Regions from separate parts of the Actinoplanes sp. CA-051413 genome, predicted to be linked through region 3. Evidence: riboswitches for the same ligand, from Rfam matches in the RefSeq annotation. Region 3 holds a riboswitch; each other region holds the start of a gene.
The links. A riboswitch is a leader RNA that binds a small molecule or an ion and turns the genes downstream of it on or off. The one in region 3 is predicted to bind cyclic di-AMP.
Positions count from the first base shown of each region.

Region 1: it holds a riboswitch for cyclic di-AMP, as region 3 does, so the genes downstream of both, ACQP2Y_RS10180 (C40 family peptidase) here and ACQP2Y_RS27465 (transglycosylase family protein) in region 3, are expected to answer to the same signal.
Region 2: it holds a riboswitch for cyclic di-AMP, as region 3 does, so the genes downstream of both, ACQP2Y_RS07135 (NlpC/P60 family protein) here and ACQP2Y_RS27465 (transglycosylase family protein) in region 3, are expected to answer to the same signal.

Region 1 covers NZ_CP192100.1:2,126,807-2,133,695, reverse strand. Annotated here, with positions in the region: gene ACQP2Y_RS10195 (FtsB family cell division protein) at 1-602, opposite strand, end outside; gene rsmH (16S rRNA (cytosine(1402)-N(4))-methyltransferase RsmH) at 611-1,669, opposite strand; gene mraZ (division/cell wall cluster transcriptional repressor MraZ) at 1,921-2,352, opposite strand; gene ACQP2Y_RS10180 (C40 family peptidase) at 2,813-3,625, opposite strand; cyclic di-AMP (ydaO/yuaA leader) riboswitch at 3,632-3,752, opposite strand; gene ACQP2Y_RS10175 (MurT ligase domain-containing protein) at 4,276-5,496, shown strand; gene ACQP2Y_RS10170 (type 1 glutamine amidotransferase) at 5,486-6,202, shown strand; gene ACQP2Y_RS10165 (TVP38/TMEM64 family protein) at 6,260-6,889, shown strand, end outside.
Region 2 covers NZ_CP192100.1:1,502,008-1,508,896, forward strand. Annotated here, with positions in the region: gene ACQP2Y_RS07130 (sigma-70 family RNA polymerase sigma factor) at 1-731, shown strand, start outside; gene ACQP2Y_RS07135 (NlpC/P60 family protein) at 817-1,743, opposite strand; cyclic di-AMP (ydaO/yuaA leader) riboswitch at 1,790-1,924, opposite strand; gene ACQP2Y_RS07140 (DUF3817 domain-containing protein) at 2,134-2,460, opposite strand; gene ACQP2Y_RS07145 (hypothetical protein) at 2,502-2,954, opposite strand; gene ACQP2Y_RS07150 (DUF6158 family protein) at 3,044-3,301, shown strand; gene ACQP2Y_RS07155 (DUF1360 domain-containing protein) at 3,318-3,887, shown strand; gene ACQP2Y_RS07160 (hypothetical protein) at 3,951-4,133, opposite strand; gene ACQP2Y_RS07165 (hypothetical protein) at 4,180-4,377, opposite strand; gene ACQP2Y_RS07170 (hypothetical protein) at 4,717-4,923, shown strand; gene ACQP2Y_RS07175 (ANTAR domain-containing protein) at 4,929-5,948, shown strand; partial or broken gene ACQP2Y_RS07180 (antibiotic biosynthesis monooxygenase family protein) at 5,966-6,266, opposite strand; gene ACQP2Y_RS07185 (MDR family MFS transporter) at 6,321-6,889, opposite strand, start outside.
Region 3 covers NZ_CP192100.1:5,810,200-5,817,088, forward strand. Annotated here, with positions in the region: gene ACQP2Y_RS27445 (LacI family DNA-binding transcriptional regulator) at 183-1,220, shown strand; gene ACQP2Y_RS27450 (hypothetical protein) at 1,256-1,657, shown strand; gene secD (protein translocase subunit SecD) at 1,708-3,927, shown strand; gene ACQP2Y_RS27460 (SAM-dependent methyltransferase) at 4,031-4,825, shown strand; gene ACQP2Y_RS27465 (transglycosylase family protein) at 4,881-5,507, opposite strand; cyclic di-AMP (ydaO/yuaA leader) riboswitch at 5,512-5,656, opposite strand; gene ACQP2Y_RS27470 (GNAT family N-acetyltransferase) at 5,830-6,687, opposite strand.

The DNA.
Region 1 (6,889 bases), 3.7 Mb from region 3:
GTCGCCGAGGTGGCGGTTTCCTGCGCGGTCACGGCCACCTCGCCGCTGCCCGGCTTCGGCACCCCGAAGACCTTGCCGTCGGGCAGCCGGATGTACGCCGGGTTGTCGGCCTTGACCAGGCCCAGCCGGCGGGCGGCGGCGTCCAGGCTGCCCGGGCTGTTGTTGGCGGCGATCTCGTTCTCCAGCTCCTGCTGCTGGGAGTCCAGCTTGGCCTGCTGCTTCTGGAGCGTGTCGATCCGGAACGAGTTCTCCGCCGTCTTGGTGTTGATCAGCAGGATGCCGAGCACGCCGGCCACGACGACCGCCACCACGAGCGCGATGAACGGCGCGCGCGGAGCGTTGATCGGCGCGGGCGGCGCCACCCGCAGGCGCGGGGTCGTGATCGGGTCACGCTGCTGCTCGGTGTTGAGCTTGAGGGCAGTGGCGCCCTGGACGGCGCTGTTCTGGACAGCGCTGTCCCGGTTGGTACCGGCCGTCGGGTTGCGGCGTGCCCCCCGGACGCCTCCGCCCGTGGTCGTACCGGTCGTCTTGCCGGCCGGCGTGCGCCGGCCCTTGCCAACCTGCTCCGTGGTCCGGCCCCCCGACCGCGGCGCAGTGGTCATGCGCTCGCTCAATGCCCCTCCCCCTCCTGGCGTTCCCCCGGGCGTAACCGCCCTTGTCCCCCGTGCGTTGTAGACAGTCGGGACCGTTCGCGCGCGGTCCCTGCCGTCTGGCCGTGCTGGTCGATCCGTTCCACCGCGCGCAGCTTCACCGAAGCCGCCCGCGGGTTCTCCGCCACCTCCGCCGCGCTGGGCAGCTCCGACCCGCGGGTCAGGAGCCGCACCGAAGGGCCCGTTCCGGGCAGTTCGACCGGCAGGTCGATCGGCCCGGTGCTGCGCGCCCTCGCGGCGAAGGCGCGCTTGACGATCCGGTCCTCCAACGATTGATACGACATCACCACAAGGCGCCCCTTCGGGGCCAAGCTGTCCAATGCCGCGGGAACCGCCGCCTCGACCGCGGCGAGTTCCGCATTTACCTCAATACGTAGCGCCTGAAACGTTCTTTTCGCGGGATTTCCACCCGTTCGCCGCGCGGCGGCCGGGATCGCGTCCCGGACCAGGTCCGCGAGGCGGGACGACGAGACGATCCGGCCCTTCGCCCGCTCCTTGACGATCGCCGAGACGACCCGGGTGGCGAACTTCTCCTCGCCGTACACCCGCAGGATGCGGACGAGCTCGCCGGGCTCGTAGCCGTTGACGACCTCCTCCGCGGTGATCCCGCGCGACTGGTCCATCCGCATGTCCAGCGGCGCGTCCCGGGCGTAGGCGAACCCACGGTCCGGCTCGTCCAGCTGGAGCGACGAGACACCGAGGTCGAACAGGCCACTGTGGAAGTGCCGGTATCCGAGGTCGGCCAGCACCGCCGGCAGCTCGTCGTAGACCGCGTGCACGAAGTGGGTCCGGTCCGCGAACCGCGCCAGCCGCTGCCGGGAGTGCGCGAGCGCCTCGGTGTCCCGGTCGAGTCCGATCAGGACCACGTCCGGGTGCCGTTCCAGCACTGCCTCTGCGTGCCCGCCCAGGCCCAGAGTGAAGTCGACGTGCACCGCGCCCGGCAGCGCGAGCGCGGGGGCGAGCAACTCGAGGCAGCGCTCGAGCAGCACCGGCACGTGTGTGCCGCGAAGCTCGCCCATCCTGACCCCCATTGCCTGCTCTTTCCGCGCTCACCCGGTCCGACCCGCACCGATCCCCGGTGCCGGCACAGCCCGGTCGTCTGTCCGTACCGCCAGATCCCCATCCGCTCGTGCCCGTTGCCATCGGGCGCGCCCGACCGGACACACGCCTGGCACCGGGGAAGAGGCGCCAGGAGCGGGAGCGGCTGGAGATCTCGCAGTACGGCGGCAGCGACGTCCGGGCCGTTTCACTGGCCCACAGGTGCCACGCCTCACAATCCGCCGGGCAGCACCCCCTCCTCGATGTCGGCGAAGTCGTCCTCGCTCGCCGAGAGGTACTGCTCCCAGGACTGCTTGTCCCAGATCTCCACCCGCGTGCTCGCCCCGATCACCACGAGCTCGCGGTTCAGCGCCGCATACTCCCGAAGATGCGCCGGGATGGTGACCCGGCCCTGCTTGTCGGGGATCTCGTCGTGCGCACTGGCGAAGAACACCCGGCTGTAGGCCCGGGCGGCCTTGTGGGTGACCGGCTGTTCGCGCAGCTGGTCGGCGATCCGCTGGAACTCCGGCATCGGGAAGACGTACAGGCAACGCTCCTGCCCCTTGGTGATCACGACACCTCCCGCCAACTCGTCGCGGAACTTCGCCGGAAGGATCAGTCGGCCCTTGTCGTCCAGGCGCGGGGTGTGCGTGCCGAGGAACATCGGCCCAACCCCCCTGCCCCGGGCGCCGCCGCAGAGCCAGCTCTGTGCGGATCACCTGTCGTCTGGGCCGGCAAATCCCCTCGGATTCAGCTCCTCCTCAGGCCCTGCCACTGCGCTCCACTCTACTCCACTTCCCTCCACTCGCAACCAGAATGACGGCTTCCGCGAACCCGATTCGCGGATGTATCCGCACGTCAGAGCCGGTGGGGTGGAAGTGGAGGGCCGGGCGGGCCGCACCATGGTCCACTTTCCGACATGCCGCCCACCCGGGCACGAAAGTCCCCCGAATTCGGGCGTTGGGGAAGGCGCGGCTGCCCTTGGGCACCTCATCGGGGAGGAAAGTGGAGGAGAAAGTGGAGCGGACATGACAGTGGGGCGCGACCCCGTACCGGGTCGCGCCCCACTGAACTGTCGTACTGCTCTTACTGGTGCTGCCGTTGACCGTACCGCTGAGCGGAACTCAGACGAGGCGGCGCACGACGTAGTTCTTGCCGTAGACCTTCTGCTTCTTGACCTTGTCACCCGTGTGCGGGGCGGCCCACATGTACCCGCCGCCGGCGTAGATGCCGACGTGGGTGCCGTAGGAGCCGGAACGGAAGACCAGGAGGTCGCCGGCCTTCTTGCTGCCCTTGCCGACGGCCTTGCCGTACCGCTGCTGCGAGTTGGCCTTGTGCGGCAGCTTCTTACCGGCGGCCTTCTTGTAGACGTACATGGTGTAGCCGGAGCAGTCGAACCGGTTCGGACCGGAAGCACCGAACTTGTACGGCGCGCCCTTGTGCTTGGCCGCCTCGGCCAGCACCTTGGCCGCCTTGTTCTGGGTGACGCGCACGGTGATCTTGGTCTGGCCGCTGCGCACCGCGGTGTAGCCCTTGCCGCCAGAGAAGACGGTGCGGTAGTACAGCGACGAGCCGGGCTTGGTCAGGATCGAGACGCCACCCTTGGCGTCGGTCGACCGGGTGACCCAGGTCTTCCACGCCTTGCCGCCACGGATCTGCAGCCTGACCTTGGCGCCCTTGACGCCCTTGCCGGTCTTCGGGTTGATGAGCTTCGCGGTCACCCGGACCGTCTGACCCTTCTTCACTGCCCTCCTGTTGTAGGAGTTCGTGAGCTTGGGCTTGACGGCTGCCGCCGCGGCCGCCGTGACGGGCGCCGGAGCGGCGGAGGCCGCCGGGGTGCCGATCAGCTGGCTGGCCGCGAGGCTGAGACCCAGGGACAGAGCGATGGGACCGGTGCCAACGGTACGACGACGCCGGTGCGAGGTGCTTTCGTGCACGGTAGAGATATCCCTCCGGCACGCCTGCGAGGTTAGCTGTCGGGTTCGGGCGGGAAGGTTGCCCGGCCACCGATGGTGGCTTCACCCCAAGATCCCCGCGGTACGCCGCAAGTGGCGCGTGCCCCGTGGACCGAATCTGGGTCCCCCGTCCCTGCCCCCGTATGCCTGTGTTGTTGTTCGCGTGCGTGTGGTCGCGCCACCCGGACCGGGGCAGGGCTCGGCGTGGTCCGATGCGGTGCGAGCGGCGAGCGGGCGCTCACCGGCTCACCCTTGCTACCCGATTTCCCGGCGGACTGCAGGGCTCCGCTCGACTACTCTCCGTATTTGGCACGTGGATCGCTGTCCGGTTTGTAACCAGGCCGTGACAAATGCCGGTGCACCTGGTGATGGGATGATCACTTTGGGTCGAAGGTTACGGGTGAAACACAACACATAAAAAGCCCCATCGGGGTCGATCATGGGCCGGACCGAGGTCGGGAGAATGTGACCGTAAACGCCCCCACCGGCGCAAACTCGGCGACAGGCGGCGTAGTGGAGATCATCCGTTCGGCCGAGGGGGCGGCCCGGCGGCGGATACCCCTGGACAGACCCCGGGGCCACTCGACGTAGTGTCCGTTTCCGGTACCCTCGTCGCCGTGACGGACGGGAAGATGCCCCTACGGGCCAAGGTCGCGACCTCCGTGTCGCGAACCGCTGCGGCGCTCTCACGGGCGGCCGGCCGCGGCGACGGCTCGGTGATCGGCGGGTGGATCGGTCTCAAGATCGATCCTGACCTGCTGAAGAACCTCGCCGCCGGCCGCGCGATCGCGCTGGTCTCGGGCACCAACGGCAAGACGACCACGACCCGGTTCACCGCGGCCGCCCTCGGCGTGCTGGGCCCGGTCGCCACCAACTCCTTCGGCGCCAACATGCCCACCGGGCACACCTCGGCCCTGGCCAAGGCCGGTGCCACCCCGTTCGCGGTGCTCGAGGTCGACGAGCACTACCTGGCCCGGGTCATCGACGAGACCACCCCGCGGGTGGTGGCACTGCTCAACCTTTCCCGCGACCAGCTCGACCGGGCCAAGGAAGTCGCCATGATGGCCCAGATGTGGCGGACCGCCCTGGCCGCCCACCCCGACGTGCACGTGGTCGCCAACGCCGACGACCCGATGGTGGTCTGGGCGGCGGTCAACACCGAGCACGTCGTCTGGTTCAGCGCCGGCCAGCGCTGGCACGACGACTCGTTCGTCTGCCCGGAGTGCGGCTCCCCGATCGAACGCGCCAACGGCGACTGGCGCTGCACCGGGTGCCCGCTGCGCCGCCCGCAGGCCCAGTGGACCGTCGAGGACGACGGCGTCATCGACCCCCGCGGCGACTGGCACCTGGTCAAGCTCCAGCTGCCCGGGCACGTCAACCTGGGCAACGCCGCCACCGCGCTGGCCGTGGCCGCCGAGTTCGGCGTCCGCCCGATAGAGGCCGTCCCCCGGCTGGCCGGCGTCTCGTCGGTGGCAGGCCGCTACGCCCAGGTGGAACGCGACGGCCGCAACATCCGGCTGCTGCTGGCCAAGAACCCGGCCAGCTGGCTCGAGGCGTTCGACATGGCCGAGGTGGCCCCCACCCTGCTGTCGATCAACGCCCGCGACCCCGACGGCTTCGACACGTCCTGGCTCTACGACGTCGACTTCTCCCCGCTGCGCGGCCGGCAGGTGCTGATCACCGGCGACCGGGCCTACGACCTGGCGGTCCGGCTGGAAGTGAACGATGTCGCCTTCCGGCACGTGCATACCTTCGACGAGGCGGTGCAGGCCAGCCCGCCCGGCCGGCTAGAAGTGATCGCCAACTACACGGCGTTCCAGGACATCCGAGCGGAGTTGGACCGTGTCAACTGAGAGCACCCTGCGGATCGTCTGGATCTACCCGGACCTGCTCTCCACGTACGGCGATCGGGGGAATCTGCTGATCCTCGGCCGCCGCGCCGCGCTGCGGGGCATCCCGGTGGAGACGTACGAGGTCCGCTCGGACCAGGCCATGCCCACCACCGCCGACATCTACCTGATCGGCGGCGGCGAGGACGGCCCGCAGGCGCTGGCCGCCCAGCGGCTGATCGCCGACGGCGGCCTGCACCGGGCCGTCCACCAGGGCGCGGCCGTGCTCGCCGTGTGCGCCGGTTACCAGCTGTTCGGCAGCTCGTTCTTCGCCAAGGGCGCCAAGTGCGCCGGCCTGGACCTGCTCGACCTCAGCTCGGACCGGGGCGAGACACGCGCGGTGGGTGAGGTTCGCGGCGACATCGATCCCCGGCTAGGGTTGCCCCCGTTGACCGGATTCGAGAACCACGGCGGCCGGACCCACCTGGGTCCCGGAGTGGCACCACTGGCCCGGGTGACCGCCGGCGTCGGCAACGACGGCCAGACCGAGGGCGCCTGGCACGGCAAGATCCTCGGCACCTACGCGCACGGCCCGGCGCTGGCCCGCAACCCAGCGATAGCCGATCTGCTACTGCGCTGGGCGATCGGCGCGGATAGTCTTCAAGCGCTCGACGACACCTGGGCCGACCGGCTCAGAGGCGAGCGGCTCGCCGCGGCAGGCGCCGCCTGAGCACTGCAGGCGCCGATCACCAGACCTGGACCGACGAGACTTTAGGGGTACGCCTGCATGACTGACACCCTGATCGCCCCGCGGGGCATCACCACCCCCGCCACGGACCCTCAGGTCAGCACGCAGCACCCGACGACCCCGCTCGGCTGGCGGCGCCGGTTCACCCGCGTCGGCATCCTCGCCGCCGTCATTGCCGCACTCGGCGTGGCGGCCGCGGTCCTGCCGTTGCAGGCCATCGCGGACTCGGTCGTGGGCTTCGGCCCGGCGGCAGCCGTCGCCATCGCGGTGGTGGGCGGCCTGCTCCTGTCGGTGCTCGTCCCCCGTACCGCAATCACGCTGGCCTGCGGCGCCCTGCTCGGCCCGGCCACCGGCGCGGCCACCGCCCTGGCCGCGGCCATCATCGCCGCGGTGGCGACCTACTACGCGGGCCGCTGGGCCGGCCGAGGCGCCCTGGGCGCGCGGGCGGGCGGCAAACTGGACCGCCTGGACGGCTGGCTGAACCGCCGCGGCCTGTCGGCGGTGCTGCTGGTCCGCTTCCTCCCGCTGGCCCCGTTCGGCCTGATCGGCTACGCCTACGGCACGACATCGGTGTGCCGCAAGCGCTACCTGCTCGGCACGACGCTGGCATCTGTGCCGTCCGCGGTTTCGTACGCGGTGATCGGCGCGGCGGTGGCTTCGCCGGGCTCG
Region 2 (6,889 bases), 4.3 Mb from region 3:
TGGTCACCGAGGGCAAGCGGGCGAAGGATCTCTTCATTCGCGCCAACCTGCGACTGGTCGTGTCGATCGCCCGCCGTTACGTGCGCTCGGGCATGCCGATGCTCGACCTCATCCAGGAGGGCAACACCGGCCTCGTGCGCGCCGTCGAGAAGTTCGACTACGAGCGTGGCTACAAGTTCTCGACCTACGCGACGTGGTGGGTCCGCCAGGCCATCAGCCGGGCCATCGCCCAGCAGGAGCGCACCGTGCGCCTGCCCGTGCACCTGGTCGAGGACGTCAACCGGATGCGCAACGTCACCCGCCAGCTCGTCCGCGAGCTCGGCGCCGACCCGGAGCCTGCGCAGGTCGCCGCGGCGCTGGGCGTGACGGTGGAGCGCGTCACCGAGCTGACCCGCTGGGCCCAGGACACCGTGTCCCTGGACACCCCGGTGGGCGACGACGGCGACACCAACCTCGGCGACCTGGTCGCCGACAGCGATGCGCCGTCGCCCGAGGAGATCGTCCTGACCGCGCTGGAGCGTCAGCGCATCGAGGGACTGCTGAACCACCTCGACGACCGGTCGGCGGGCATCATGCGCGCCCGGTACGGCCTGGAGGACGGTCGCGAGCACTCGCTGACTGAGGTGGCGTCGCGGTTTTCGCTCTCTCGGGAGCGCATCCGCCAGCTGGAGATCCAGGCGCTCGGCCGGCTGCGTGAGCTGGCCCGGGCCGAGGGCCTGCAGGCCGCGTAAGGCAACCGCCAAGTACGGCGAAAGGCCGGTGACCCCCGAGGGGACACCGGCCTTTTCTCGTGCCTGCTGACTCAGGTCACCCGGCTCAGGTGACCCGGCCGTAGCCGTTCGGGGTCATGATGTCGATCGTGCGCTTCTTGACGGGCTGGCCCGCGCGGGAGGCGTCGATGATCTGGCCACCGCCGACATAGATGCCGACGTGTCCGTTGCTGCGGTAGAAGACCAGGTCGCCCGGCTTGAGCTCGGACCGCGAGATCCTGGTGGTCGCGCTGTACTGCGCGGCGGCGTTGTGCGGCAGCGACTTGCCGGCGGCCCGCCAGGCGGCGGAGGTCAGGCCCGAGCAGTCGTAACCGTTCGGCCCGTCCGCGCCGTAGTCGTACATGACGCCGAGGGCGTTGTAGGCGAAGGTGACAGCCTTACCGGCGGAGCCCGCGATGGACGGGATGTTGCCGGTGTACTTGCTGGACTTCTCGGTGGGAGAGCCGTAGGCGGCGGTGCGCATCGCGTACAGCTTCTTGAGGTCGCCCTCGATCTTCTTCTTGCGCGCGTTGAGGGCCTTGGCCTCGGCTTCCTGCTTCTTCTGGGTCGCCTTGAGGGCGGCCTGGCGCTCGGCGAAGTTCTCCGTCGTCGCGCGGTACTCCGCGATGTCGCGGCCGCGGCTGCGGGAGATCTGCTCGAGGATGCTCATCCTGTCCATGAGGTTGTCCGCGCCCTCGAGCACGACGTTCATGGTGCCGATGTTGCCGGTCTTGTACGCCGACGCCGCGATCGCGTCCATCTGCGTGCCGGCGGCCTCCAGCGCGGCCTTGGCCGGGGCCAGCGACGCGGCCAGCTTCTTTTCCTGGTCCTTGGTCTGCTTGAGGCTGATGTTCATCTTGTTGTACGACTCGACGACGTCCTCGAGCTGATCGGACGCCTTGTCGATCTTCTTCGTCAGCTCACTCGTCGACGGTTCCGCGTGTGCGGCGGTCGCGGTGGTGCCGGTGATCGCGATCGCCAGGGCGGCAACCACCAGCGCACGGAGCCTCGTGCGGGCGTGTGGCAACGGTTTGTGCCTTTCTTCCGCTCGGGCCGCCTACCGGGTTAGCTGACGGGTTCGGGGCGGGAAGAAGGCCCCTACCGCTCGCGCGGATTCACCCCGGTGCTGCTTCGGTTGGTTCCCCGGTTCGTCGTGGCGGAGGCGGTGACCGTGGGGGATCTGGTCGTCCGTTTCCGCCGGCGAGGATTCGGCGGCGTTGGCCGGCGCCACCGAGGGTGTGGCTGCGGACCGGACCAACCGCATTAACTTATCGGCGCGCGGCATTAACACAAGAGCCCGAAGAGTGACTTGCGCCAATGATCACAAATAAGAGAATGATCCCGATAACGGCGGGCAACAAATCCGTTCCGCAGCGTTACTTTCCTACTCTGCCATGGCCGGCGGGGAAGTGCGGGCGGCCGGGACCCACTTGTGCGAGACGACCCGTTCGGCCCAGAAGGAGAAGAACGGGATCGTGCCGGCCAGCATCACCAGCAGCATCCGGCCCAGCGGCCAGTGCGCCCGGCGGCTCAGGTCGAAGGCGGCGACCAGATAGACCATGTACAGGAAGCCGTGGATCGGGCCGATCGCGGCCACCACGGTGTCGTTGTCACCCAGGTACTTCAGCGGCATGCCGACCAGCACGAGCGCGATCAGGACCACGCCGACGATCCAGGCGATGATCCGGTAGCGGGTGAGGGCTCCCTGCATAGTGCACGTCCTTGAACTCGCTGGAACTCGACGGTCTGGACTCAGCCGGCGCTGGCGCGACGGCCGGGATAGTCGCTCGGCCGGGCTCCGGGGTGGGCGGCCAGCCAGCTGAGGTAGTCGTTGTAGGCGGCCAGCTCGGGATCGTCGTCGTCGGCCGGCGCCACCTGCGCCACCGGCACGCGGACCGGGCGGCGCACGGTCACCGGGGCATCCTGGCGCGGCACGGGCGGCTGCTCCTCCGGTTGTGGCTCCGCCTCCGCCGGTCCGTCCTGCTCGGCGGCGCGGGCCGCGCGGCGCTCCTGCTGGACCTCGCGGAACCAGATGAACACCACGAAGAGGGCGAACACCGGCCATTCGAAGGTGTAGCCCCAGCTGAGCGAATTGCCGCCGGTGGCCCGGCTGAACTGCCACCAGCCCAGGGCCAGGAAGCCGGCCACGAGCACGAGCGCCAGGATGTGGCGCGCGATCCACGCGGGGGTCCACAGCCCTTTCATGTCCCTCAGCGTACCGGCGGGTTTGGCGGCAGGGCGCACGGGCAACCGTTGCAGCAAGTACTTCAGCGACCGAGGAAGGGAGCGCCGTCATGACCGACGCCCGGCTCGACTCCGCCGGCGACGAGACCGTCGTCTCCGAGAACGGCATCGACCCCGCGGGGCTGGCCGACGACGATCTGTTCCGTGAGCTGGCCAGCCTGCACCGCACCCGGCTGCAGACGCTGCGGCACGGGCCCGACGCCGCCCTGGCCAACCACCTGCGGCGGACCGAGGAGCTGGAGAACGCGTACCTGTCCCGGTACCCCGGCCGTGAGGTCGATCCGGGCCGGCTCACCCAGGACTTCTGAGAGGACCCCGGACTTCATGATCTCCTCGGTACGCGGCCGGCTGAACCGGCTGCGGCGGGACTATGCACCTCACGAGCACCGGCCGCTGGACGGCTATGTCGCGACGATGGGGGCGTTCGGACTGCTCGCCGGCAGTCTGGCCGCCGCCGCCAAGCTGACCGCGAAGCCGGTACCGGACCGGCCGGCCACCGCCGACATCGTGTTGATCTCCATCGCGACGCACAAGCTGAGCCGGCTGATCGCCAAGGACGCGATCACCAGCCCGCTGCGCGCGCCGTTCACCCGCTATGCGGAGCCGGGCGGCAGCGGCGAGATCAACGAAGAGGTACGCGACCAGGGCAGCTCCCTGCGCCACTCCGTCGGTGAGCTGCTCAGCTGCCCGTTCTGCCTGGCGGTGTGGGTGGCCACCGGGCTGACCAGCGGCCTGGTCTTCGCGCCCCGGCTGACCCGGCTGGCGGCCACGGTCTTCACCGCCACGGCGGCGTCCGACTTCCTGCAGATGGCGTACTCCCTGGCCAAGGAGGCCGCGGAGGGTGACCACCAGAGCGACGAGAACGACCGGCCGGCGCTGGCCCAGGCGGCCTGACCCTGGAACGAGTAAGCCCCCGGCCGCTCGGCCGGGGGCTGTTCGCTGTGCTGGGTGATGCGGTCAGGGCGGGCCCTCACGCTCCAGGCCGGACCAGCCGCGCGAGCTCTCTTCCTCGCCCTTCTCGCCCTCGATGACCTCTCGGTCCACCGCGGTGTCGGAGTGTTCGCCGGCGAAGTCGCTGTCGCCGTCCGGTACGGCTTCCTCGTCGCCGAAGGCCGGCAGGCGTTCGTTCTGCTGGGTCATCTCGCTCCTTGGTCGGGCATCGAGGTCGTCGGGGCTTCGACGGGGATCAGGTGTCCAGCGCCCGCAGCGCCTCGGCCGCCTCGTCCTGGGCGTACTCCCCCTCGGGCAGCGCGTCGATGCGGGTCAGCGCGGTGGCGGGCAGGTCGGCGGCGATGGCCCCGCGCTGCAGGTCGGCGCTGCTGAGCCGTTCCTGCCCGGTGAAAGCCTCGTCGAGGTAGTCGTCCAGCACCTGGAAGTCACTCACGCTGCTTCGTCTACCCGGGGGGAGGGTCGTCAAACGGTGTGGCCTGAGTCACAACCGCTACCGGAATCGGCGGGCCCGGCCGACGGTTGGATCAGATGTCGGTGTGATCAGTGTCCCCGGGCCTCACCCTTTGCCTTCGCGGATTACCGTTCGGCTGGAGCCGCGTTGAGCCTTTCGCCGAGAGGCGACCTGCACACCGACATCTGCGATCGCGCCGCTCCCGGTCCGCCGGGAGCGGCGCTTTTGCGTCCGGGCAGACCTTCGCCCATCGCCAGGGCACGGGCGGGACATCGATCATGATGCAGGTTCGGTTCGCCGCGGCGGGGGTATCCCGCCGCCATGACAGACGACCGGACAGAGCAGCGAGCCGCCGACCTGCTGCCCGAGGAACGCAGCGCGGGTGGCAGCACGGACCCCCGGGCGCAGGCCGAGGCCATTCTCGCCGAGTCGGACGAGCGCGAGGCCGACCTGGAGGCGGCGCCCAGCTCGTTCCTGGAGCACCGATCGTCGGACCAGACGATCACGCCGGGGGACGGCACCCGGTAGTGGACATGACTTTCGTGTTCACCGATCCGCATGGCACCATCGGCCGGATGGCAGCCCCGCAACGAAGCTTCGGGCGCAACGTCTCGCGTCGAGTGCCCGGCTCCGGCATGGCCGCGAGCCCCGATCAGGTCCGCGGCACCGGTCGTCGCCCGCCGGCGACCGTGAAAACAATCCTGGCCGCACCGGACGCCACACCCGCCGCGCTCACCTCCGCTGCCGCGGGTCCCCTCATGACCGGTGCCGGGGGAGAGCAGTCCCCGGTGACCGCCATCGCCGTCCCGGAAGTCCGGCTTGACCTGATCCCGCGGGCCGGCCGGCCGGCGTCCGGCGCAGCCGAGCTGCCGTCCGGGCCGCACCCGGTGGAGCTCGCCGGGCTGTTGCACGAGCTCACCGCCCGACTGCTCGGTGCTGACGACGTGCCGCAGGCGCTCGATCGCCTCGCCGCCTTCGCCGCCGGGGCCGTTCCCGGCACCCTGCGCTGCTCGGTGGCCCTGATCGGGGAGGGCGGCCCGCCGGTTGTCGCCGCCTCCGGGACGGCGGCCAAGGCGCTGGACAACCTCGAGTACGCCGGCGGCGACGGTCCCGGCCTGGAAGCGGCCCGGACCCGCGCCCTGGTCACCGCCCCCGACCTGCAGTCCGACCCGCGCTGGCCGCGGCTGGCCGAGTGCGCCCGCTCGGAAGGGGTGCACAGCGTCGTGGCGATCCCGCTGGACGTGCAGCGCTCCTCGGTGGGGGCGCTGAGCCTGTTCGTCGCCACGCCGGGCGGCCTCGACCCCGAGCTGCTGCTGACCGCGATGGCCATCGTGAACCAGGCCGAGCTGCTGCTCGGTGAGCTGGGCCGGCGGGAGGGGCTGCGCGAGGGCGCGACGGTCGACCGGGCCGCCGGGGTGATCATCGCCCAGCGGGGCTGCGGCGTGCAGGAGGCCTACACGGTGCTGCGGGAGACCGCCCAGCGTCTCGGCCTGGACCGCCGGGCCGTGGCGGAACGGCTGATCGCGGCGGCCGCCCGCAACGCCGAGGCCTAGGACGTGTCCTGGCGGGCCTACTTCTCGACGCGCTGGACGACCTCGAACTCCAGCAGGCTCGCGCCCGACGCCACCGGGCGGCTGCGCTCACCGGCGTGGGCCGCCCGGCCCGAGCCGGCCGACCACGCCTGGAAGTCCTCCTCGGTCTCCCAGCGGGTGTAGACGAAGTACCGGGTCTCGCCGGCGACCGGGCGCAGCAACTCGAAGCCCAGGAAGCCCGGGGCGTTCTCCACCGCGCCCTGCCGGGCGGCGAAGCGCTGCTCCAGCTCGGGGCCGGCGCCCTCGGGGACCGATCGCGTTGATCTTCACAACTGCCATACGAAGAAGGGTACGAGCGCTGGCTGCGCTCGTACCCTCCGGTGTCGTCCGCGGTCAGCGGGAGCTCTTGGTCTCCACCTCGGGACCCGCCCCGACCTCGCCGGGCACGCCGTTGCTGTGCTGCGCGGCCAGCACGTCGTCGGCGCGCTGCTGCTGCGCCGAGCGCTGGGACAGCGGGATCTCCGGCAGGAACAGGACCACGATCAGGCCCAGGATCATCACGGCCGCCGCCAGCAGGAACACCACGTGGATGCCGTCGGAGAAGCCGACCTTGAACGGGTGCGACACCACGTCGGAGAGCCGGCCGAGGAACGAGGTGTCGTTCAGCGCGTCGCCGCTCTGAGCCTGCTGCAACGTCTGCAACTGACTCGGGTCGGCCGCGACCGCCTGCTGGAACTCCGGCGTGCCCTGAGCCGACTGGTACGCCGAGCTGATCTTGCCGCCGACGACGTTGAACAGCACCGACAGGAAGATGGCCGTGCCCAGCGTGCCGCCCATCGACCGGAAGAAGGTCACTGAGCTGGTGGCCACGCCGATCTCCCGCGGGGAGACCGCGTTCTGCACGGCGGTGATCATCGGCTGCATGTTGCCGCCCAGGCCGAGGCCCATCACCACCATGATCA
Region 3 (6,889 bases):
GTTGTCATCCTTCCCGCCGCTCGGCCGTTGCCGCGGCGACTCCCGGATGTTTGCGTTAACATCACGCTCCGCGCGGGCTCCGCCTGCTGGTGTTCCATGGAGATGAGCGAAGTGATGTTTACGTAAACATCGGGGTGATAGTTTCACTGCGTTTCCGGCTCGTCAAGAAGGAGTTGCCAACGATGACCGCTGGCCGAACCCGCCGCCCGGCCCGAGGGGTCTCGATGGCGGACGTCGCCCGGCTCGCCGGCGTCTCGTCGCAGACGGTCTCGCGGGTGTCCACCGGGCACCCCAGCGTGGTCGAATCCACCCGCCAGCAGGTGCTGGCGGCCATGCGGCAGCTCGGTTACCGCCCCAACAGCGCCGCGCGGGCCCTGAAGCGGGGCGAGTTCCGCACCATCGGCGTCATCCTGTTCACCCTGGCGACCACCGGCAACAGCCGCACGGTCGAGGCCATCGCCGGCTACGCCGCCAAGGAGGGGTACGCGATCACGCTCATCCCGGTGGCGGCGCCCACTCAGGACGGCGTGCTGGGCGCGTTCAGCCGGCTCGGCGAGCTGGCGGTGGACGGCATTATCGTGATCATGGAAGTGCACCTGCTCGACGCGGCCAACCTCAACCTGCCGCCGGGCGTACAGGTCGTGGTGGTGGACTCCGACGCGGGCGACCGCTATCCCGTGGTCGACACCGACCAGGCCGACGGCGCCCGGCAGGCCGTACGGCACCTGCTGGAGCTGGGCCACGAGACGGTCTGGCACGTGACCGGGCCGGCGGAGTCGTTCGCCAGCGAGCGCCGCACCCAGGCGTGGCGCCGCACCCTGCTGGAGGCCGGCCGGACTGTGCCGCCGGTGCAGCGTGGTGACTGGACGGCCGATTCGGGTTACCGCGCCGGGCTGGTCCTGGCGGCCGAGGCGGAGTGCACCGCGGTGTTCGCCGCCAACGACCAGATGGCGCTGGGCCTGCTGCGGGCGTTCCACGAAAGCGGCCGGACCGTTCCGCGCGACGTGAGCATCGTCGGCTTCGACGACATCCCGGACTCGTCCTCGTTCATCCCGCCCCTGACCACGGTGCACCAGGACTTCGCCGAGGTGGGCCGGCGCTGCGTGCAGGGCCTGCTGCGGCAGATCCGCAAGGAGCCGGAAGGCCCGGGCACGGTGCTGGTCCCGACCCGCATGGTGGTGCGGAGCAGCACGGCTCCCCCGAGCTCCCGCCGCGAATGACCCCCGGCCGCGCGCGGCCACGGTACGGTGCAGCCATGTCGGCACAGGGCGCACCGCCCCCGGTGTGGTGGCGCCGGTGGGCGAGCCTGCCGGTCCTGCTGGCGCTGCTGTTCGCCACGACGGCCGTCGCCGCGTCCAGCGAGGCAGCGGCCGCGAGCGGCCCCGGCCGCGTACCGCCGGCCATCCAGGCTGTCACCGCGTCCGCGCAGCAGACCCTCGGTCAACGCCCGGACGTCCGGGTCGACGCCGGCAGCGGACTGGGCACTGCCGCCCCGCTGCTGCAGGTCCTCGGCTGGCTGCCGGCCCGGGCCGGCGCCGGGATCGCGGCGTGGTGGCACCGGCGGCAGGACGTCGACGGGCACCGGGCGCAGGCGCGCCGCGAGACGTATCAGGGCCGGGGTCCCCCGGGACGGCGTGCGGTAGACGCCCCGTCCTGACCCCGGCGCGCGGCATGGCGCGCCACCCTGCCTGAGGAGACAACCCCATCGTGACGCGCGCTACTGCCGCGCGCGCATTTCTCGCCCTTGTCGTGCTCGTCGTATCCGGGTGGCTCGTCGCCACCCGGCCGGCGCGGCTCGGGCTGGACCTGCGCGGCGGAACCCAGATCGTGCTCCAGACCCGTGACGGCGACCAGAGCAAGGCCGACGCCGCCACCACCGACCAGGCCATGGAGGTGCTGCGCCGGCGGGTCGACGAACTCGGCGTGGCCGAGCCGGGCCTGGTCCGCTCCGGCGACCGGCGGATCATCGTCGAACTGCCCGGCGTCACCGACCCGCGGGAGGCGGCCGAGGTCATCGGCCGTACCGCGCAACTGACCTTCCGGCCGGTCCTGGGACCGGCCGCCTCGCCCACCGCGGCTCCCGCGACCGGCGAGCTGGTCCGGCCCGATGAGCGCGGCAACCCGCTGCGGCTGGGGCCGGCGGCGCTGTCCGGCCGGCAGATCGACGGCGCGCAGGCCGGTGTTCAGCCGCCGGGTGGCTGGGAGGTGGCCGTCGACTTCGCCGGGGACGGCGCCCGGGACTGGCGGAAGCTGACCGCCGACGCCGCCTGCTCCCCCGTGGGCGACCCGGCCCGCCGGGTCGCCATCCTGCTCGACGACGAGGTGATCAGCTCGCCCGAGGTGAGCCCCGAGGCGACCTGCGAGGTCGGCTTCGCCGGGGAGGCCATGCGGATCACCGGATCGTTCACCGCGGCCGAGGCGCGCGATCTCGCCCTGCTGATCAGGGCGGGTGCGCTGCCCGTGCCGGTGGACATCATCCAGCAGCAGGTGGTCGGGCCCACGCTGGGCCGGCAGGCGATCGAGGCGTCGGCGCAGGCGGCGCTCATCGGGGCGCTCGCGACCATCGCGTTCATCGTGGCGGTGTACCGCCTGGTCGGTGCGCTGGCGGCGGTGGCGCTGGTCGCGTACGGGTTGATCTCCTACGCCGCGCTGCTGGCGGTCGGCGCCACCCTGACCCTGCCCGGCCTGGCCGGGTTCGTGCTCGCCATCGGGATGGCGGTCGACGCCAACGTGCTCGTCTTCGAACGGGCCAGAGAGGAGTACGCCGGCCGGCCCACCCTGCGCAGCGCGATCCGCGGCGGCTTCGCCCGGGCCTGGTCCGCGATCGTCGACTCCAACGTGACCACGCTGGTGGCCGCCGCCCTGCTGTTCCTGCTCGCCTCCGGCCCGGTACGCGGCTTCGGCGTCACCCTGGGCATCGGCGTGCTGGCGTCCATGTTCACCGCGCTGGTGCTGACCCGGCTGCCGGCCGAGGCCCTGTTGCGCCGGCGGTGGCTGGTCGTGCGCCCACGGTGGAGCGGCATCGCCCACGCCGGCCGGGTCCGCCGGGCGATCGAGTCCCGCGGCCCGGACCTGATGCGCCGCCGGCGACTGTGGCTGGCCGTCTCGGCGGCGGCGGTGCTGCTCTCCATCGGCGGCGTCGCCACCCGCGGGCTGAACCTCGGCGTCGAGTTCACCGGCGGCCGCATGGTCGAGTACGCCACCAGCCGGCCACTGTCGACCGACGCGGCCCGGGCAGCCGTGGAAGCCGCGGGCGTCGACCGGGCCGTGGTCACCCAGGTCGGCCAGGGCAACGTCTCGGTGCGGGCGGGCGCCTTCGACGACGCCACCGAGCAACGCGTACGCGCCTCGCTCGGCACGGCCGGCGGCGGGGACATACAGCAGTTACGGGACGACAAGGTCGGGCCCAGCCTCGGCGCCGAGCTGCGGGACAAGGCGCTGCTCGCGGTGGCGATCGCTCTCGGCGCGCAGCTCGCGTACCTGTCGGTGCGGTTCCAGTGGCGCTGGAGTGCGGCGGCGGTGCTGGCGATGGTCCACGACGTGGTCATCCTCATCGGGGTGTTCGCCTGGCTCGGCAAACCCGTCGATGGCGTGTTCCTGGCCGCGGTGCTGACCGTGGTCGGCTACTCGGTCAACGACTCGGTGGTGGTCTTCGACCGGATCCGGGAACTGGTCCACGGCCAGCGCAAGATCAGCCCCAGGCTGCGGGTGCCGTTCGCGCGGCTGGCCAACACGGCGTGCCTGCAGACGGTCCCGCGTACGGTCAACACCGGGCTCGGGGCGGTGTTCATCCTGGCCGCCCTGGCCACCCTGGGCGGGGCGTCGCTGGTGGACTTCGCCGTGGCGCTGCTGGTGGGGATCGTGGTGGGCACGTACTCGTCGGTGTTCCTGGCCACGCCGCTGGCGATCACCTTCCGGTCCCGCTGACCCGGGGCAGCGGGGTGGGCGCCGCCGTGCGCCCACCCCGCTGCTTCTCGGAGTAGGGTTCCCGCCACCGATCGATGCCGCCGGCAGCGGAAGGACGAGCCCGATGACGGATCCCGCGCAGCTCAACGCAGACCTGCCGCACTCCGCGCGGGTCTGGAACTACCTGCTCGGCGGCAAGGACAACTTCGCGGCGGACCGGGAGGCGGCCGACTACGCCGTCAGGCTGATGCCCGAGCTCGTGCTGTCGGCCCGGGCCAACCGGCAGTTCCTCGGCCGGGCCGTGCGGTTCCTGGCCGGCGAGGGCCGGATCCGCCAGTTCCTGGACGTCGGCACCGGGCTGCCCACCGCCGACAACACCCACGAGGTGGCCCAGGCGGTCGCCCCGGACGCCCGCGTCGTCTACGTCGACAACGACCCGCTGGTCCTGACGCACGCCTGCGCGCTGCTGACGAGCAGCCCCGAGGGGGCCACCGACTACCTCGCGGCCGACGTCCGCGATCCGCAGGCCATCCTCCGGGCCGCCGCCACCACACTGCACTTCGAGCGACCCACCGCCGTGGTGCTGTCCGGCATCCTCAACTTCGTCATGGACGACGCCGAGGCCCGGTCGGTCGTCGAGCAGTTCATGGCCGCGGTGCCCGCCGGCAGCTACCTGTTGATCTCGCATCCGACCACGGAGGTCAACGGCGAGGCCGTCGAGGCGTCGATGCGGCAGTGGAACGAGAGCGGCGCGGCGCCGATCAGGACCCGCACCATCGAGGAGATCCGCGGCTTCTTCGACGGGCTGGAGCTGCTCGACCCCGGCGTCGTGACCTGCACGGCCTGGCGGCCGGACCCGCGGCACCCCGGCATCACCGAGGTCGTGTCCGAGTTCGTCGCGGTGGGCCGCAAGCCCTGAGCACCGGTGGGGGGGCCCGGCTGCCCCACGGGGGCAAGGCAGCCGGGCCGGCTCATCACAGCGACAGGCGCTGACCGGGGAAGATCAGGTTGGGGTTGCCGCCGAGCTGCGCCCGGTTGAGCTGGTACAGCGCCCGCCAGCCGCCCTTGACGTGCTGGGCCGCCGCGATCTTGGCGAGCGTGTCACCGGACTTCACCGTGTAGTGCCGGCCGGTGGCCTTGACCGACGTGCGCTTGGTCGCCGCCGACTTCTTGTGCGTGGTGGTACGCGACGCCGTGGCCTTCTTGCCGCTCGACGAGGAACCGCCGGTGTTCTTCGCCTGGTAGGACTTCGACGAGCCGGCCTTCTTGCCACACACCGGCCACGCGCCGATGCCCTGGCCGTCGAGCACCTTCTCGGCGATGCGGATCTGCTCCGCGCGGCTCGCCTTGTTGGCGGTGCTCGCGTACTTGCCGCCGCCGTACGCCTTCCACGTGCTGCGGCTGAACTGCAGGCCACCGTAGTAGCCGTTACCGGTGTTGATGCTCCAGTTGCCACCGGACTCGCACTGCGCGATCGCGTCCCAGTTGACACTGGACTGCGCCGCGGCCGGAGAGGCCGGGCCCAGCAGAGCGACGGTGCCCGCGGCACCGGCCACGACCAGGCCGAGGGCGCGCAGGGACTGCTTGTGGATCTGTGCCATCGAGTGAACCTCCACGCCTGCGAGGTCAGCTGTCGGGTTCGGGCTGAGGTTGCCCGGCCGCTGTGGTGCCGCGGCTTCACCCCGAGGCGCGCGGTGAGCGCGCCGGAGAACCTGTGGGTCCCCCGCTCCATGCCTGAGTTGAGTTCCCAGCCCGGTCGGCGGCAGGACTCGGCGTTACCGACCGCGGGGCCCGCGTCAGCGGACCGGCCGACGGTAACCACGTTCCCCGCCGCGGAGCCAACCTCCGGGGGCCTAACGTGACGTTGTTCTCAGCTTTTGCCCACTTTTGATCTTGGCCAGAATCGGGGCAAGACGGTCAATATCACCGGCCGTACTCCCCGGGGCCGCGGGTGAGGACGTACCAGCCGTCACGGTCGAAGCCGGCGAAACGCAACCGGTCGGCGAGCAGGGTGCTCAGCGTCTCCCGTACGGCGACCCGCCAGTCCTTGGCCGCACCCGGAGCCCGGCGGCGCAGACTCTCGATGTCCTCCGGCACAGCCACCACCACGGTCTGCCCCCGGAACGAGCCCGGCACCGGCCCACCGGTGCCCGAACGGCGCAGCGCCACGGTGGCCGTCGGCGTCCGCACGCAGCGCACCGGCTTGCCGGCGCTGGCGGAGACGACCGCCGGGGCGGCGAGGTCCCAGCGCACCATCAACCGGTCGCTGTCGTCGTCGCCGTTGATCCGGTCGTGCATCGGGCCGTAGAAGTTCGCCAGGTACTCCGTCGGCACCGCGCCCAGCTTGGCCAGGTTGAAGTAGGCGTTGCGGGCCACCAGCGGGTCGAACGTCCAGCTGATCGTGCTGATGCCGCGCTGCAGGGCCCAGACCCGCTGGTGCTGCTTGAGCGCGAAGCCGACGTTGCGTCCGGCCGCGGTGGCGGACACCCCGGCGATGTGGCTGTGCAGCTCGCGCTCGCCCGGAGCGGCGAAGAACGCCACCGCGGCCCCGACCAGGGTGCCGCCGTCGAAGGCACCGGCCACGTAGTTGCCCGACTTCGCCAGCGCGCGCAGCAGCTCGGTGCTCAGCAGCGGGCCGCTCGCGTCGTCCTGCCAGATGCCGGCCAGCATCCGGTCCAGCGTGGTCAGCTCGGCCAGGCTGCTCACCGGGCGGACCAGCACCCGCGCGGCCCGCGCGGCCACCGTGGCCGCCTCCATCGCCGCCACGATCACCCTGCTCACGACGGCGGCTCCGGAGCGGACACGTCGGCGGCCGGGCCGGCGACGAGGGTCGCGAGATCCATGTGTGCTCACCTTCGGCGGTGACGGGTGTGCTCAGCGTAGGCCCCGGCCGGGCCGTCCGGGGGGCGTCCGAACCCTGAGGTCTACCCGTCTTGACCAGCCTTTCTCCCCGAAGGTCCAGAAAGGGTGGACATCAAGTGAT